2 regions of the Flavobacterium sp. F52 genome follow, and region 2 is predicted to be linked to the other one. Evidence: riboswitches for the same ligand, from Rfam matches in the RefSeq annotation. Region 2 holds a riboswitch; the other holds the start of a gene.

Region 1 (7,545 bases), on a different contig from region 2:
GTAATCAATATCGAATCGGTTGAAGAAGCATTCATTCGATTAAAAGACTGTAAAGCCGTAAGTCCTGCTGATGGAATTCCCGCTGCTTCGTCAAAAGAAATCTTTTGAGGTTTCTTAACTGCAATACCTTCTGGAACACAAATATATTCTGCATAAGTGCCATTAGATCCCATACTTCCTGATCCGCAGAAAACAGCATCGCCAATTTTAAATTGGGTTACCTCAGCTCCAATTGCTGTTACGATTCCCGAAAATTCGCGTCCTAAAATTGGCGAATGGATCAACTTTCTTTCAGAGCCGTTTTCGGTCATTTGATAATCAATCGGATTAAATCCTGAAGCCATAATCTTTACCTGAATCTGATGCGGTTCTGGCTTTGGAATTTCTACTGTTTCCAGTCTAAATTCAAGGTTTCCCTGTAATACAATTGCTTTCATTTTTATGATTTTAGTTTACAAAAGTATCGCCCTAATATTTTATTTTTGTTATGGGTTAACCCAAGGTAACCGGTTACCAAAGAGAAACTAGTATGGCAAAAATTAACGATAATGGAGTCCTTCGCGAAGCCAATTGTTCTGAAGAATTGATGGCAATGCGTGACAGTCTTGATGTTTTGGGAGGCAAATGGAAATTGATGATTCTAAGGTTTTTAACCAATAGAACACATCAAGTTATTCATTTTAAAAAAATGCAGCGAGAAATTGACGGCATTTCGGCTAAAATGCTAAGTAAAGAACTCAAAGAATTGGAAACCAATTTACTCATCAGCAGAACAGAACAAGATACCAAACCTGCAACTGTAATTTATGCTATTACCGAATACGGAAAATCGGTTCTTCCCGTAACCGAAACCTTAGTCAATTGGGGATTGGCGCATCGAGAAAAAATTATTGAATCGCTTAAATAATTCTTCTTTTTATAAACCTAACAGGTTTTCAAAACCTGTTAGGTTTACTACTAACTAATCTAACTTAAACCATTCATTTACTTCTCTTGCGATGGTATCTTTAATTTCGGGATTTTCAAATTCATTTGAAACCGAATTATATACATAATCTTTTTTCCACTTTTTATAATTATGAGCCACTTTTTCAATGGCATCGCAGATATACAAAAGCTCTTCATTGGTTGTAATTGGATGCAATGACAAACGTACCCAACCCGGTTTATTGGTCTGATTTCGCTGTAATAATTCGTTTGTAATCTCTGCCGATTTCTTTTCGTTGATATTAAACAAATAATGAGCATAAGTACTAGCACACGACCAGCCACCGCGAACCTGAATTCCGAAACGGTCGTTTAAAAGTCTTACAATTAGATTGTAGTGAATATCTTCAATTACAAACGATACACAGCCAATTCGCTCGGTGGTCAAATCTCCTAAAATAGACAAGCCTTGTATTTTTTGAAGTCTCGAAAAACAAAGGTCAAGCAATTCTTTTTCTCTTTTTTTGATGTTCTCCACTCCCATTTGCTCTTTCAATTCTAAAGCCAATGCCGTTCTAATAACCTGCAGAAATCCTGGAGTTCCGCCATCTTCTCTTACTTCTATCACATCACTGTAACAATATTTTCCTAACGGATTGGTCCATTTTACATTTCCTCCACCTGGATTATCAGGAAAATCAGATTGGTATAATTTTTCATTAAAAACCAGAATACCGCAAGTTCCTGGCCCTCCTAAAAATTTATGCGGAGAAAAGAAAATCGCATCCAATTGTTCTTCTGGGTCTTCTGGATGCATATCAATTTTAACATACGGCGCCGAAGCCGCAAAATCTACAAAACAAAGTCCGCCGTTTTGATGCATGATTTTGGCCAATTCGCGATAAGGCGTAATAATTCCTGTAACATTTGAACAAGCTGTAAACGAACCGATTTTTAAGCTTCTGTCGGCATATTTTTTTATTGCTGACGAAAGAGCTTTTGGGTCAACTAAATTATTTTCATCAGGTGGCAGAATAACCACTTCTGCATTCGTTTCATACCAAGAAACCTGATTGGAATGATGCTCCATGTGTGTGATGAAAACCACTGGTTTATCTTCTTCAGCTTTTGTTCGAAGCGCCATGATACGCTGCAATTTTGATAAAGCAGCCGTCATACCGCTCCCAGTAGTAACCAAAACGTCTGATGGGCTGGCATTTACCGATTTTTTAATAATATCTCTCGCATGCTGATAGGCGTAAGTAGAAGTTTTTCCTGTCTGACTTGAAAGTGAATGCGTATTGGCAATCATGGGACCAATTTTATTGAGCATGATATCTTCGATCGGGGCATATAATCTTCCGCTGGCAACCCAGTCTGCATAAACTAGATTCTGTTCTCCGTAAACCGATTCGAAAGTATGGTCAATTCCTACTGTATTTTCTCTAAATTTAGAAAAGTAACACTCAGGTTCTGTTGGTTTTGTTGTTGGCTCAATAGCATTCATATCCTTGTCATTTTAAAATTAACTAATATTGTATTATTTGTATTTCTTATCAATCTTATCATTCATCTGAAAGACAAGATTGCGCTTTTCTTTTTTAAATTTTATTTTCTAAAAGTCTTTTCAATGTAGATTGCAATTCTTCTCCATACAGGTTTTTCGCAACGATTACTCCTTTCGAATCCACCAAATAATTTCCAGGAATGGCTCTTACACCATATAATTTGGCAACTGCACTGTTCCAGAAAAGCAAATCAGAAACATGCGTCCAGGTTAAATTATCGTCTTTAATTCCTTTAAGCCAATTTTCTTTCTTTTTATCCAAAGAAATTGCGACAATATTGAATCCTTTGTCATGAAATTCTTTGTAAGCCGCAACAATATTTGGATTCTCTCTTCTGCAAGGTCCGCACCATGAAGCCCAAAAATCAATTAAAGTATAGCCTTTTAAGTTATCATAAAGTCGAACTGGCTTTCCATCAGGATCATTGGCTGTAAAATCTGGGGCTTTTTTACCTACCGATAATCCGTCTAAAACAATAGCCAGTTCTTTTAATTCTTTCACGTAAGTAGTACTTTGAAGACTTTTATCTAGCAAAGCAATATTTTGTGTAATCTGTTCAGGTGTTAATCTGTAAGACCAGTTTCTGTACAATACATAAGCAGAAACAATAGATTTTGGATTTTCTGTTATGAATTTACTGATTTCTACATCTTTGCTCTTTTTATAGGCTTCAAACAAATCCTGAGAAGCAGAACCTTCAACCACAGATGTTGTGTAATATTTCTTCGGACTCAGTTTTACTGTAATCGGATTTTTTTCTAGAAAAATATGCAATGGCGAACTTTCTGTATTTACGCTTAATCCGTATAAATCTGGCGTTTTTACTTTCGTTTTAAAACTAAAATTTCCGTCTTTTACTTTTGCCGAATCAATCGTGGTAAACATCTTATTGTGAAACTTCTGCAAGTAAACGTATTGCGCTACAGTATCAGCAACAGTTCCTTTCAATTGTAAATTATTTTCCTGAGCCTGAGTTTGAAGAGCTCCAAGAAATAAAGCGAAACCTAATAGTATTTTTTTCATTTTTTTTAGTTTTAAGATTAGACAAAAGAATTTCAGGCCAATGTCAGAAGTCATTGGCAGTATTTTATTTTACAAAGAGAATCTGGAATAGACTATTGTTTTAGCATTTAGAAAAAAGCAAAGGCGTTTTCTTCAAAAATGGAATTCAAGAGCTCATAACCGACATATACAATTGATTCAGCTTTCATATTAATAAAGATTTGGTTAGATGATCTTAAACAGATTTACGGAGAAATCTTTCTTATCTGCCCGCTTGTAGCGGAAGGATTTAGCACCTTATTCGGCAACAGGTTGCTAAGACTTCATTGGGCCTATTCCCTCAGTCTTTCTGGATAAGTATCATGTTATAAATTTTCTTCGATACAAATATATATTAATTCTACCGAATTAGTCAAGTTTAAATTGAATTTTTTTAAAATTAATTGAAAAAGCATTTTTAAGAAGAAAACAAAGTTCTCATAATCAAATAATTAAAAAACACAAATACATCGTTTTGAAATTCTTATTTATAAAAGAAATTCATACGTTTTTAAAATCTGAATTGAAAAGTATTTTTAAATTCTAAAGAAAAAGATGCAGGTATTGGTTCTTTTCCAGATTGGAAAGCGGTTCTTTTAATCCGTTTTCAAGATTTGAGGTAATCAGTCCCAGCACTTGTTTTAGATCGTTGAAATTATTTGGCTTCACAAAATAACAGAATGCGCCAAGGTCGCCAGCAGCTTCCATATCATTTTTGTGTGAAGAAGTAGAAATCATAATTACCGGAATATCTTTATAACGCTCTTCCGATTTTAATCGTTTCAGACATTCCCATCCATTCATAATAGGCATATTTAAATCTAAAAAGACAACTTCAGGTGTTTTATCTTGACTATTTAGCATTTTCAATGCTTGATCCCCATTTTCTGCACAGTGACAAATAATACTTTCATCTATATCAGCCAACGCTTCGCAAAACATTTCTGCGTCGTCCCTGTCATCATCGGCTAATAAAATTATTTTCTTACTCATGCTTAAATGTCTTTTTCTGTTTGTTCAAATGGCAACATAATTGTAAAAACAGCTCCTTTATCGACAATTCCATTTGCTGTAATGCTGCCTCCGTGACGTTCCGCTATTTTTTTACAAAGCGACAACCCTAAGCCAGTTCCTTCATAACGGTCTTTAGAATTTAATCGGGTAAAAGTTTCAAAAATACGTCCCGTCTGATCGGGGTCAAATCCGATTCCGTTGTCTCGTACTGTAATTACAGCTATTCTTTTACCGTCTTCAAATTTTTCTTCTGCATTAATGGCAATCTGCGGCGGAACATTTTCTTTAGCAAATTTAATCGAATTGTTTATCAGATTATAAAACAATTGATAAAGCAGCACAGAAGCTCCTTCAATAACTGGAAGTCCTTGATAATAAATATTTCCCCCTGTCCTTTGAAGTGAAATTTCCAGATCGGTTTCTATATTTTTGATGACTTCGTTAAGATCAACTATTGTTGCTTTCTGCGAGTCGGCATTGATTTTAGAATAGGCAAGTACACCGTCAATCATAGTAAACATGCGGTCTGCCGCTACATGGATTCTTTCAATATATCTCGTTGCCGATTCGTCGAGCTTATTTTCAAGATGGTCTTCCAAACGGCTTACAAATGTTTTTATTTTCCTAACAGGCTCTTTTAAATCATGCGAAGCCACATGGGCAAATTGCTGTAAATCATCATTAGAACGCTGGAGTTCTTTGGTACGGTCCGCTACCAAAATTTCCAGCTTTTCGGTAATCGATTTCTGTTCATGAATATCGGTGCAGGTACCAAACCAATTGGTGATAACGCCTTCTTTATCTCTAATAGGAAGTGCTTTACTCAAAAACCAACGGTATTCGCCTGTACTTCCATTTTTTAAACGAAATTCCATTTGGTAAGAAGACCCCGCTTGAACGCTTTGATACCAAGTTCTTAAAACATCATAAACATCATCGGGATGGAGCGCTGGAACCCAACTAGAATCGCCAAATTCATATTCATTAAAACCGGTGTATTCATACCATCTGCTGTTGTAATAATCTATAAATCCGTCAGGACGAGCAGTCCAGATAATTTGAGGCACCAGATCGGCAAGCTGCCTAAATTTCTCTTCACTTTCTGCTATAACATTTTGAAGTTCTTTTTGTGAAGTAATATCACTCGCCGCGCCAAACCATTCTACGATTTTTTCTTTTTCATCTAATATCGGAACCACTCTAGACAAAACCCATCTTACAGAATCATCTTCTTTTATAATTCTGTGTTCCATTTCAAAAATGCTTTTCTCCACTATAGATTTAGAAATAAGATGAACTGCTTGTTCCAAATCGCCAGGATGTACAAATTTATCTAGCCAATTGATACTTTGCCCTCCAGTTCCAGAAAGCCTTCCTCCTCCTTCAAGGCTATGCATTACCATCCAATCAGAATCCATTCGGTAAACCAGATCAGATGAAGCGTTGACCAAAGCTCGAAAACGGTTTTCACTTTTTTCCATTTTCTGGCGAGCTTCAACTTGTTCGGTAACATCAACCGCTACTTGAATCATTCCTGTTATCTGATCTTCTTCAATTAATGGGCGATAGGTCAAGTTATAATAGTAGTTTTTTAATTCTCCCGTTCGATTGTGCGGTACAAGAACCTCGCTTTGGTCAAAAGGAATTCCTTCATTATAAACCTTTAAAACCTGCTCCCAAACATATTGCCCTTCAAGTTCCGGCAGCACATCAATCAATCGCATACCAATAATTTCTTCACCACGGCCTATCATTTGAAGCATGTGTTTATTTATCTGCTCAATAACCAAGTCGTCTCCTCGTAGCACTAAAGTTGGGGCTGGTGTCTGATGGATCATTTTGCGAAAACGGTTTTCACTCTGCTGCAATTTTTCTTCAGCTTGTTTGCTTTCCGTAATATCTCGTGTCGTTCCTGCTACAAGTTCCACTTTTCCGTCTTCATTAAAAACGGGAACAAAAATATAGTCGTAAATCCTTCTTCCTAATTCTGCATGCGGAAAAGAAACAGTTCCTCTAATGGATTTTTTTTCAGCAACTACAATGTCTATTTCTCTTTCGTGCATTTCGGCATGCCAATCTTCATATCCATTTTCTCGAAGTCCGCGCCCAATTGCATCCTCTGCCGATTTCCCCCACATTGTCAGTAAGGCTTTATTGGCATAAGTAAACTTATAATCGAGATCAAACACATAGACCAAATCGGGAGTCCCATTTATTATAGAGTTGTAAAGCCTTTTTTGTTTTTCCGCATCAATTAAAGCAGTATTCAGTTCGGTTTCGGCATGTTTCTTTTCGGTAATATCCTCCATTGTCATTACCAATAAATCATCTTGCATAACAACAGTAAATTTCAAGCACTGTTTTCCTCTTTCATCATTATGCCATTGCTCAAAATAGGCTGTAATTCCGGTTTCTGCGGTTTCAATACACTTTTCGAGAATCGTGTTTCCTTCAATTTTAGAAAAAACTTTACTGAATCTCTTTCCCTTGTAGTCTTCGGTATTGATCCAATTTATAAGGTAGTTATTTAGCAACAGCACTGAAAAATCTTCGATTGTATTTTTAGTGCTATGCAAAGGTTTTAAAACTGCAATACCATTTGGCGCAGCATTAAAAACAGTTTTAAAAAGGTCTAAATTATTTATTAACTCCATTATCTTACTGAGTGAAAATAATTTCTAATGCTGCTTAATTTACAAAATACGCTGAATTTTGTTAAATTCCTTCTCAAATATAAATAAAAACGCATTCACTTTAAGCAATCTTTAAAATGATTTTTAACTAAAAAACATAGTGAAAGTCTTTTCTGATGCAACATCAAAAAAAGCTGAATCCTTTAGATCCAGCTTTTTGTTTTTTGTGCATAATAAAACAATTATCGCTTGATAGAATCGGTCTTAACGGTTGAAGTCGTATCCATATCTATGGTATCAACTTCTGGTCCAACAGTATCCATAGTGTTTTGAATGCTATCATTTTCATGCGAATCTATTGT
Region 2 (7,545 bases):
CAGAACCTTTTAATCCGCCTAATGCAGTATCTTTTGGCACTGAAACTAATTTGACTTCTAGATTTCCTTTGTCGTTTTGCAAATCTCCAGACAATTCACCAATGTATCTCAATACATGATTTGGCTGTTGATCTGCTTTTATTTTAGCATAAATTGGATCGAATTCTTTCAATTTCGTCAAGAAATCGGCAGCGCTTCCTTCACGTAAATGCTCTGGAATTAAATTCTGAATTGATATTTCTTCAAACTCATTTTGCAAGTCTAATTCTCTAGCTAAAATTAATAATTTTCTTCCCACGTCGTTTCCGCATAAATCCTCACGCGGGTCTGGTTCTGTATATCCGTTATCAATCGCTTCTTGCAAGATTTCGCTAAACGGAGCATCTTTTGCAGAGAAATTATTGAATAAATAACTCAATGTTCCAGAGAAAACTCCTTTAATTTTAGTAATATTTTCTCCTGAAAGGTGCAATAATTTAATGGTATCAATTAACGGTAAACCTGCACCAACGTTAGTTTCGTATAAATAATTCTTTTGGTTTTCAGCCAGAGCTTTTCTTAATTCTTTATAGAAACCATATGTCAAAGTATTAGCCACTTTGTTAGAAGAAATCAAATCGAAACTGCTTTCTACTAGCGGAATATAGTTTTCAACGAAAGTCGCGCTTGCAGTATTGTCAATCGCAATTAAGTTTTCTAAATGATGTTCATTAGCGAAAGCAATAATATCTTTGATGGTGTAAGCTTCTCCTTTAGTTTCAATTTCATTTTTCCAATTGCTGCTCACTCCATATTTGTTTAGAAGCAATTTTTTAGAATTCGCTATAGCGAAAACATTCAGCTTAATGTCTTTACGTTTTTCAATCGCTGCAGCCGACTCTAAAATCTGGTTGATTAAAGTTCCGCCAACTAATCCGTGACCGAAAATTGCAATGTTGATTTTCTTTGAAACTCCAAAAATCTCTCCGTGAATTACATTTAAAGCTTTGTTTAATTCCTCTTTTTTAACAACCAAACTTACGTTTTTACCTGTTACGGTGTTGTTGAACAAAATCGGGACGATTTTATTTTTAATTAAAGCAGTATATGGTTTGTGGAAAGTGCTCAAATCCTGTCCGATAATCGAAATTACAGATACATTATCTGTAACCGTAATCTGATTTACATCTTTAGAATAAAAGTCATTTTCGAATTCTTTTTCTAATTCTACAACTGCTGTTGTTGCTTTATCAGTTGCAACCACAAGTCCGATTCCTCTTTCTGAAGAACCTTGAGAAATGATGCTTACACTGATATTATTATCTCCCATTACTTTAAAAATTCGAGCGTCAACTCCAGCTTTTCCAAGCAATCCTCGTCCTTCAAGATTTACAAGAGATACATTTTCTAAAACAGAAAGTGTTTTAATTCCTTCTTTAGAAGAATCTGAAGTGATTAATGTTCCGCGGTTTTCGTGGTTGAAAGTATTTAGAATTCGTAACGGAATATTCTTTTCTAACAAAGGAATAATCGTTTTAGCATGAAGAATCGTCGCACCGAAATTTGCCAACTCATTTGCTTCATTAAACGATAAATATTCGATTTTCTTAGCATCTGCAACCAAATCCGGATTTGCAGTGTAGATTCCGTCTACGTGCGTGAAGTTCTGCAATTCTTCAGCATTTAAATAATTTGCGATTAACGAAGCGGTATAGTTACTGCCATTTCTACCTAAAGTAGTTGTGTCGTTGTTGTTATTAGATCCAATGAAACCTGTAACTATATTAACCGTTTCTCCGTTATGTTCTTTAAAATAATTGACTACGTTTTTCTTAGAAAGCTGTTCTAATGGCTGTGCATCACCAAATTTAGAATCCGTTTTCAATAATTCTCTTGTATCTACAAAATTGGCTGGAATTCCTTTTTCTAGTAAAATAGCCGTCAATAATTTAGCCGAAAGCAATTCGCCTTTTGACAAAATCTGATCTTTGATTTTTTTGCTGTAATCGCCAATTAAGCTAACACCCTCGAAAAGTTTATCTAAAACATTAAACTCTTCAGACAAATCAACTTGCGGATAATCTGATATTTGATATTTTTTAAAATTCTCTAATAATTCTTTATAACTGCCATTTTTAGCAGCAATGCTTAAGATAAATTCAAGCTCATCTGTCGCATTTCCACGTGCAGAAACGACAACGGCAATTTTTTCGCCTTGATTTACTTTATCTGAAATGATTGAAACAACTTTGTTAAGTCCTTCTCCGTTTGCTAATGATTTACCTCCAAATTTTAATACTTTCATTTTTATTTCTTTATTGTTTCTGCCTTAAAAATGTCGGCAAGTAAATGATCTAATTGTTTGTACTCGATTAAAAAAGCGTCATGTCCATGAACCGAATCAATTTCGCTGTAGAAAACATTGTCTTTAAACTTCTTCAATTCTTCATAGGTTTCTACGTTTTCTTTTGCCGTAAAAAACAAATCTGAATTGATTCCGATAATATGAATTGAGGCTTTTGTTTTGGACAACAAGTTTTCAAAACTTTCACTATTTCTAGTAATATCAATTGATTTAAGCAATTGGTTCATTAATTTATAAGAAGACAGTTGGAATCTTTTCTGCAATTTTTTGCCGTGATGTGCCAGCCAGCTTTCGATATTAAAAATCAAAAGATCTTGATTGATTGTTCTTTGGAATTTCTCTTTGAATGATTCTGGCGAACGATAACAAAGCATGGCATGAATTCTTGCATCTTCGATTGGTTTTGAAGAATTGTTTAGAATTTGTTCCTGAAGAAAACAATTGGCAATAAGCCAGTCAGTAGATTTCCAGTCACTCGCGATCGGAATAAGGTTTTCTGTTATATTAGGTTCTAAAGCTAAGATTTCCCAAGCAATTCCTCCTCCTACAGAGCCTCCGATAACTGCAAAAAGCTTTTCAATATGTAAAGCTTTTACGCCTTCAATAAAGATTCTCGCGACATCTCTGGCTGTAAAGTCAAGATAATTTTCAATTAAAAAAAAATTGCTTCCATTTCCAGGAACATCAAAGGCTAAAATGGTATAAACAGCAGTATCTATGGTTTTACCTTCGCCAATTAAGTCATTCCACCAGCCGTTTTCTCCAGTTACTTGCGCATTTCCTGTTAAGGCGTGATTAACCAATACAATTGGCGCACTATGCAAAGGCTGTCCTGCCAATGTAAAGTGCAAAGGTATAGAATGGTAAGCTGCACCACTTTCTGTGATGAAATCTTGAATTATAATAGGGTTTGGTATATTTTCCAATTTCAAATCTATTGTATTATCTGATTTGTATATGGAAATATTAGAAAGAAAAACTAGGTTTAACTAGAAAAAATCTTGTTGTTATCTTTCCACGTTTGGCGTGGTAGAATGTAGCACCTTCTTCGTTTTACCGAAGGGTTGCTAAGGCTTCATCGGGTCTAATCCCTCGTCCTTTCTTTATAACATTTCAATACGTGTTTGAACTTAACGGTGCAAATTAACTACTAATTTCTCTAACAAACAAATTTTATCTAAAAGTGTTTGTTAAATTTCTGAAACTTACTTTAGCAAAAACTATTATACGCAAAAATTTACCGAACAAAAATGCCCAGTAAAATTAAGCAGGTTTTACCCTAAATTTATGATGCTTTTCTGTTTAGATAAAAAGCGTTTCATTTTCTTTTGAATACATCAAAAACAATAAAGAGTTCGGCGCTTTTTTTCCAGTTGCCTTACCTTCCTCTGCGATTCCAGCCTCAGTTATTCCGAATCTTGGATGAGCCAATTCGTTTGTTGGTGGCGGATTATTTTTTCTTGTCCTTCTGTTTTTCAAATTTGAAATTTTTTCTGCTAAGTAGTTCAATGTGCTCATGATTTTAAGTTTTAGTTAAGTTGTGTTTTATAATCTTTATTTCTCGTTTATCTTTTTGTTAAATCGCTTTCTGGAATAAAAAAACCCTTTTGGATTTTTCAGATACCAAAAGGGTTTAAGTTTTTACACTCACATATACTTTTAGTATCAACAGACGTATGCGCAAATAAGCGCGACAGAAAACATCTTGTTCATCTGTAAGGATTTATTCATCTGTGATTTATATTGTTTATTTAAATTCTGCATTTGTATTAAATTAAAAAGCCTCCCAAAATTTCTCGGGAGGCTCTTACTATATTATTATTGTATTCTTACAATTTTTTAAGCAATAGACACCCCAACCTCGGTCTTAACCGAAATGGCACAAAACATTTTGTTGACTTTTAAGTTCATTTGATTTCTAGTAGTTTTTGGGTATAACAAATATGCAATTATTTTTTTTATTACACAAATTAAATTCAAGAATTTAATTACAAAAATCGTTAAAAATCAATTTTTTAACGTCAAAAAACATCTTACAAAAACGAAAACGAAATAATACAAGTAAAAAACTTACAAAACAAACTCGTTTTTTCTTAATAATTCCATTTGACAAATCAGTTTATCAAAGAACCTTTTTCTTTTTCGGCTAAAAAATTATAACCAGACTGCCTCCTTAGTCCTAATTCGTTCCACTATTTTTAGGATATCAGTTATAATTCCTCTCGAAATTGCTTGTTTACATGGCGGAGCACTTTGAATTACGATTGGAATATCGGCGTAAGATTTGGTATAAATTTCAAAAATAGTATCGGAACCTTTCAATTGCCCGATTGGAGAGGCTATTGGTTCCGAAATTAATTTGGCTTCTAAAGTGCCTTTTTCTACATCAAACTCTCCTACATAACGGAGTACATGATTTTCTGCTTGAGTGATTTTGGCAATTTTAAATGATTTATCTACAGCCTCTTTATCGAGCACTCCATTTTTTTCCAAATGCTCTTCGGTTATAAAAGGTTTTATATTAATATCTGAGAGATCAAAATCTTTTCCTATTTCTCTGGCCAATATTAGAAGTTTCCTTGCAGTATCATTTCCAGACAAATCTTCTTTAAAATTTGATTTCATCAAACCTAAAAGACTCGCATCTTTTAAAACAGATGAAAACGAAACATCTTCAGATGAAAATCTATTAAAGACGTAACTCAGATTATCGGAAAAAACGCCTCGAATCTTTGTGATTTTTTCTCCCGAATAGTACAAATCTCTTAAGGTCTGCAAAACAGGAATTCCAGTTTCAACCGATGTTTCATACAAAAACTCTTTGTCGTACTTTTTAAGATCTGCTCTTAGTTCTTTATATAAGTCTATTGGGAGCGTATTGGCCTTTTTATTTACTGCTACAATATTAAATCCGTTTTTGATTAACGTATTATAATGTTTCACCAATTCATCGCTAGCTGTTGCATCGACAGCTATTAAGTTTTCAAATTCGTTTTCTTGTGCAAATTCGACAATATCTTCTACCTTAAAAGGAACTGCCAATTGTCTAAAATTGGTTTCCCAAGAATAACCCACGCCTTCTTTCTCAAAAAAAGCAACCGTCGAATTGGTTATAATTGGAAAATGAAAATCGACATTTTTGCTCTCGAGAAAAAAATCCTGACTTTCAATAATCTGATTAATCAAAGTACTTCCGATATTACCAATTCCGAAAAGGATAATGTTTATTTTAAGCTTTGACATAATTTCTATTTTTTAATTTTTGAAACCATATAAGTGATGTAAGTTTATTTCATGTTTTGCAGCAAAAAGCAGACGCATGTGGTGCGTCTCTAGAAAATGCACTTATATTCCTTATATGGTTTAAATTTTATAAAGATGCTTTTCATAAAAAATTACCTTTAGCACATAGGCTAAAGGCAATCTTTCAAACAAAAAACAAAAAAACCTAATTTTTATTGATGCTGAATTGAGAAAGCGAAACGCTCTCAAAAACAGTTTGCAGATCTGCAATTAAATCTTCGATATCTTCAATTCCCACAGATAGACGAATTAAATCTTTAGAAACCCCTGTTTCTATTTGCTCCGATTCTGTCAACTGCTGGTGTGTAGTGCTTGCAGGATGTATAATCAGTGATTTTGTGTCACCGATATTGGCTAATAAAGAGAATAACTTCGTGTCATCTACCACTTTTTTAGCCGCATCAAAACCTCCTCTTAATCCGAAAGTGATAATTCCGCTTTGTCCTTCTGGAAGATATTCTTTAGCCAGATCATTATATTTACTCGATTTTAAACCTGGATAATTTACCCAGACAACCTCATCTTGTTTTTCTAGCCATTCAGCCAGAGCCAAAGCATTTTCACTATGTTTTTTGATTCGGATTGGAAGTGTTTCTAGTCCCTGAATAATCTGGAAAGCATTAAATGGACTCAAAGCAGCACCAAAATCACGCAACCCTTCAATTCGCACTTTTGCTATAAAAGCCGCATTTCCTAAAGCTTCATGATATACTAATCCGTGGTATCCTGCAGATGGCTCGGTAAACTCAGGAAATTTTCCGTTTGCCCAATCAAAGTTTCCAGCATCAATGATAACGCCTCCTAATGAAGTTCCGTTTCCTGCGATATATTTAGTTAAGGAATGAATTACAATATCGGCACCATATTTAATCGGGTTTAATAAATAAGGTGTCGCAACTGTATTATCTACTATAAATGGCACTTTGAATGCTTTGGCTTCTGCCGAAATTGCTTTTAAATCTAATACGTCTAATTTTGGATTTCCAAGAGATTCAACAAAGAAAGCTCTTGTATTTTCTTTTGCCGCTTTTGTAAAATTTTCAGGCTTTGACGGGTCTACAAATGTGGTTGTGATTCCTAATCTTGGCAATGTAACTTTTAAAAGATTATACGTTCCGCCGTATAAACTGTTTGAAGCCACGATATGATCTCCTGCTTTTAGCAAAGTCAATAAAGTTGTTGAAATTGCAGATGCTCCCGAAGCTGTAACCACAGCTCCGATTCCGCCTTCTAGTGCTGCCAAGCGCTGTTCTAGAATATCATTTGTTGGGTTGTTTAATCTTGTATATATAAATCCGGCTTCGGCAAGACCAAATAAATTGGCCGCATGATCTGCATTGTTAAATACGTATGATGATGTCTGGTAAATTGGCACGGCTCTAGTTCCTGCGTTTTTAGTTACGTCATGTCCTGCGTGTAATGCGTTTGTTGCAAATTTTTGTGTACTCATGATTTCTTAGTTTTTTAGGTATTGTTAATACGTTTATATATTGTTATTGTTATTGTTATTGTTATTGATTTAAGCTAAAATATCTTCAGCTTCTTCTTCAAGATCATATAGATGAAACAATAATGATTTCTTCGTTTTTATCTGTAGCGCAGGATCATATTTTAAAGTTTCAGTTGATGATTCTTCCGAATTATTATTTCTTAATAAGTATTGAAATGCGATTGTATTTATATCTAGTGTATTCATGATTTAAAATTTAAAATGTTGGAAATAAAAAAGCCCTTTCGGATGGCGACCAAAAGGGCTTATAGTTTAACTATAACAAAGATTGTCTCTTTCACTTTTGGCAACAGCAAATTGGGATGCACATTTGCATCATCTCACAACACATCATATTTCTTTTTGCTATTGTTTTCATTTTATTTAAAAATTGAATTTGACTATTTTT

What was found. A riboswitch is a leader RNA that binds a small molecule or an ion and turns the genes downstream of it on or off. The one in region 2 is predicted to bind S-adenosylmethionine.
Region 1: linked by a shared signal. The riboswitch ahead of FF52_RS19965 (TlpA disulfide reductase family protein) and the one ahead of FF52_RS14350 (alpha/beta fold hydrolase) in region 2 are both predicted to bind S-adenosylmethionine.

What each region holds. Positions count from the first base shown of each region.
Region 1 covers NZ_AKZQ01000037.1:332,444-339,988, reverse strand. Annotated here, with positions in the region: gene FF52_RS19980 (NADP-dependent oxidoreductase) at 1-437, opposite strand, end outside; gene FF52_RS19975 (winged helix-turn-helix transcriptional regulator) at 530-907, shown strand; gene FF52_RS19970 (aminotransferase class V-fold PLP-dependent enzyme) at 962-2,434, opposite strand; gene FF52_RS19965 (TlpA disulfide reductase family protein) at 2,529-3,518, opposite strand; SAM riboswitch class I at 3,757-3,857, opposite strand; gene FF52_RS19960 (response regulator) at 4,080-4,529, opposite strand; gene FF52_RS19955 (PAS domain S-box protein) at 4,532-7,204, opposite strand; gene FF52_RS19950 (hypothetical protein) at 7,426-7,545, opposite strand, start outside.
Region 2 covers NZ_AKZQ01000027.1:170,363-177,907, reverse strand. Annotated here, with positions in the region: gene thrA (bifunctional aspartate kinase/homoserine dehydrogenase I) at 1-2,284, opposite strand, end outside; gene FF52_RS14350 (alpha/beta fold hydrolase) at 2,287-3,276, opposite strand; SAM riboswitch class I at 3,349-3,456, opposite strand; gene FF52_RS14345 (hypothetical protein) at 3,647-3,862, opposite strand; gene FF52_RS14340 (aspartokinase) at 4,499-5,587, opposite strand; gene FF52_RS14335 (O-acetylhomoserine aminocarboxypropyltransferase/cysteine synthase family protein) at 5,793-7,097, opposite strand; gene FF52_RS23660 (hypothetical protein) at 7,167-7,343, opposite strand.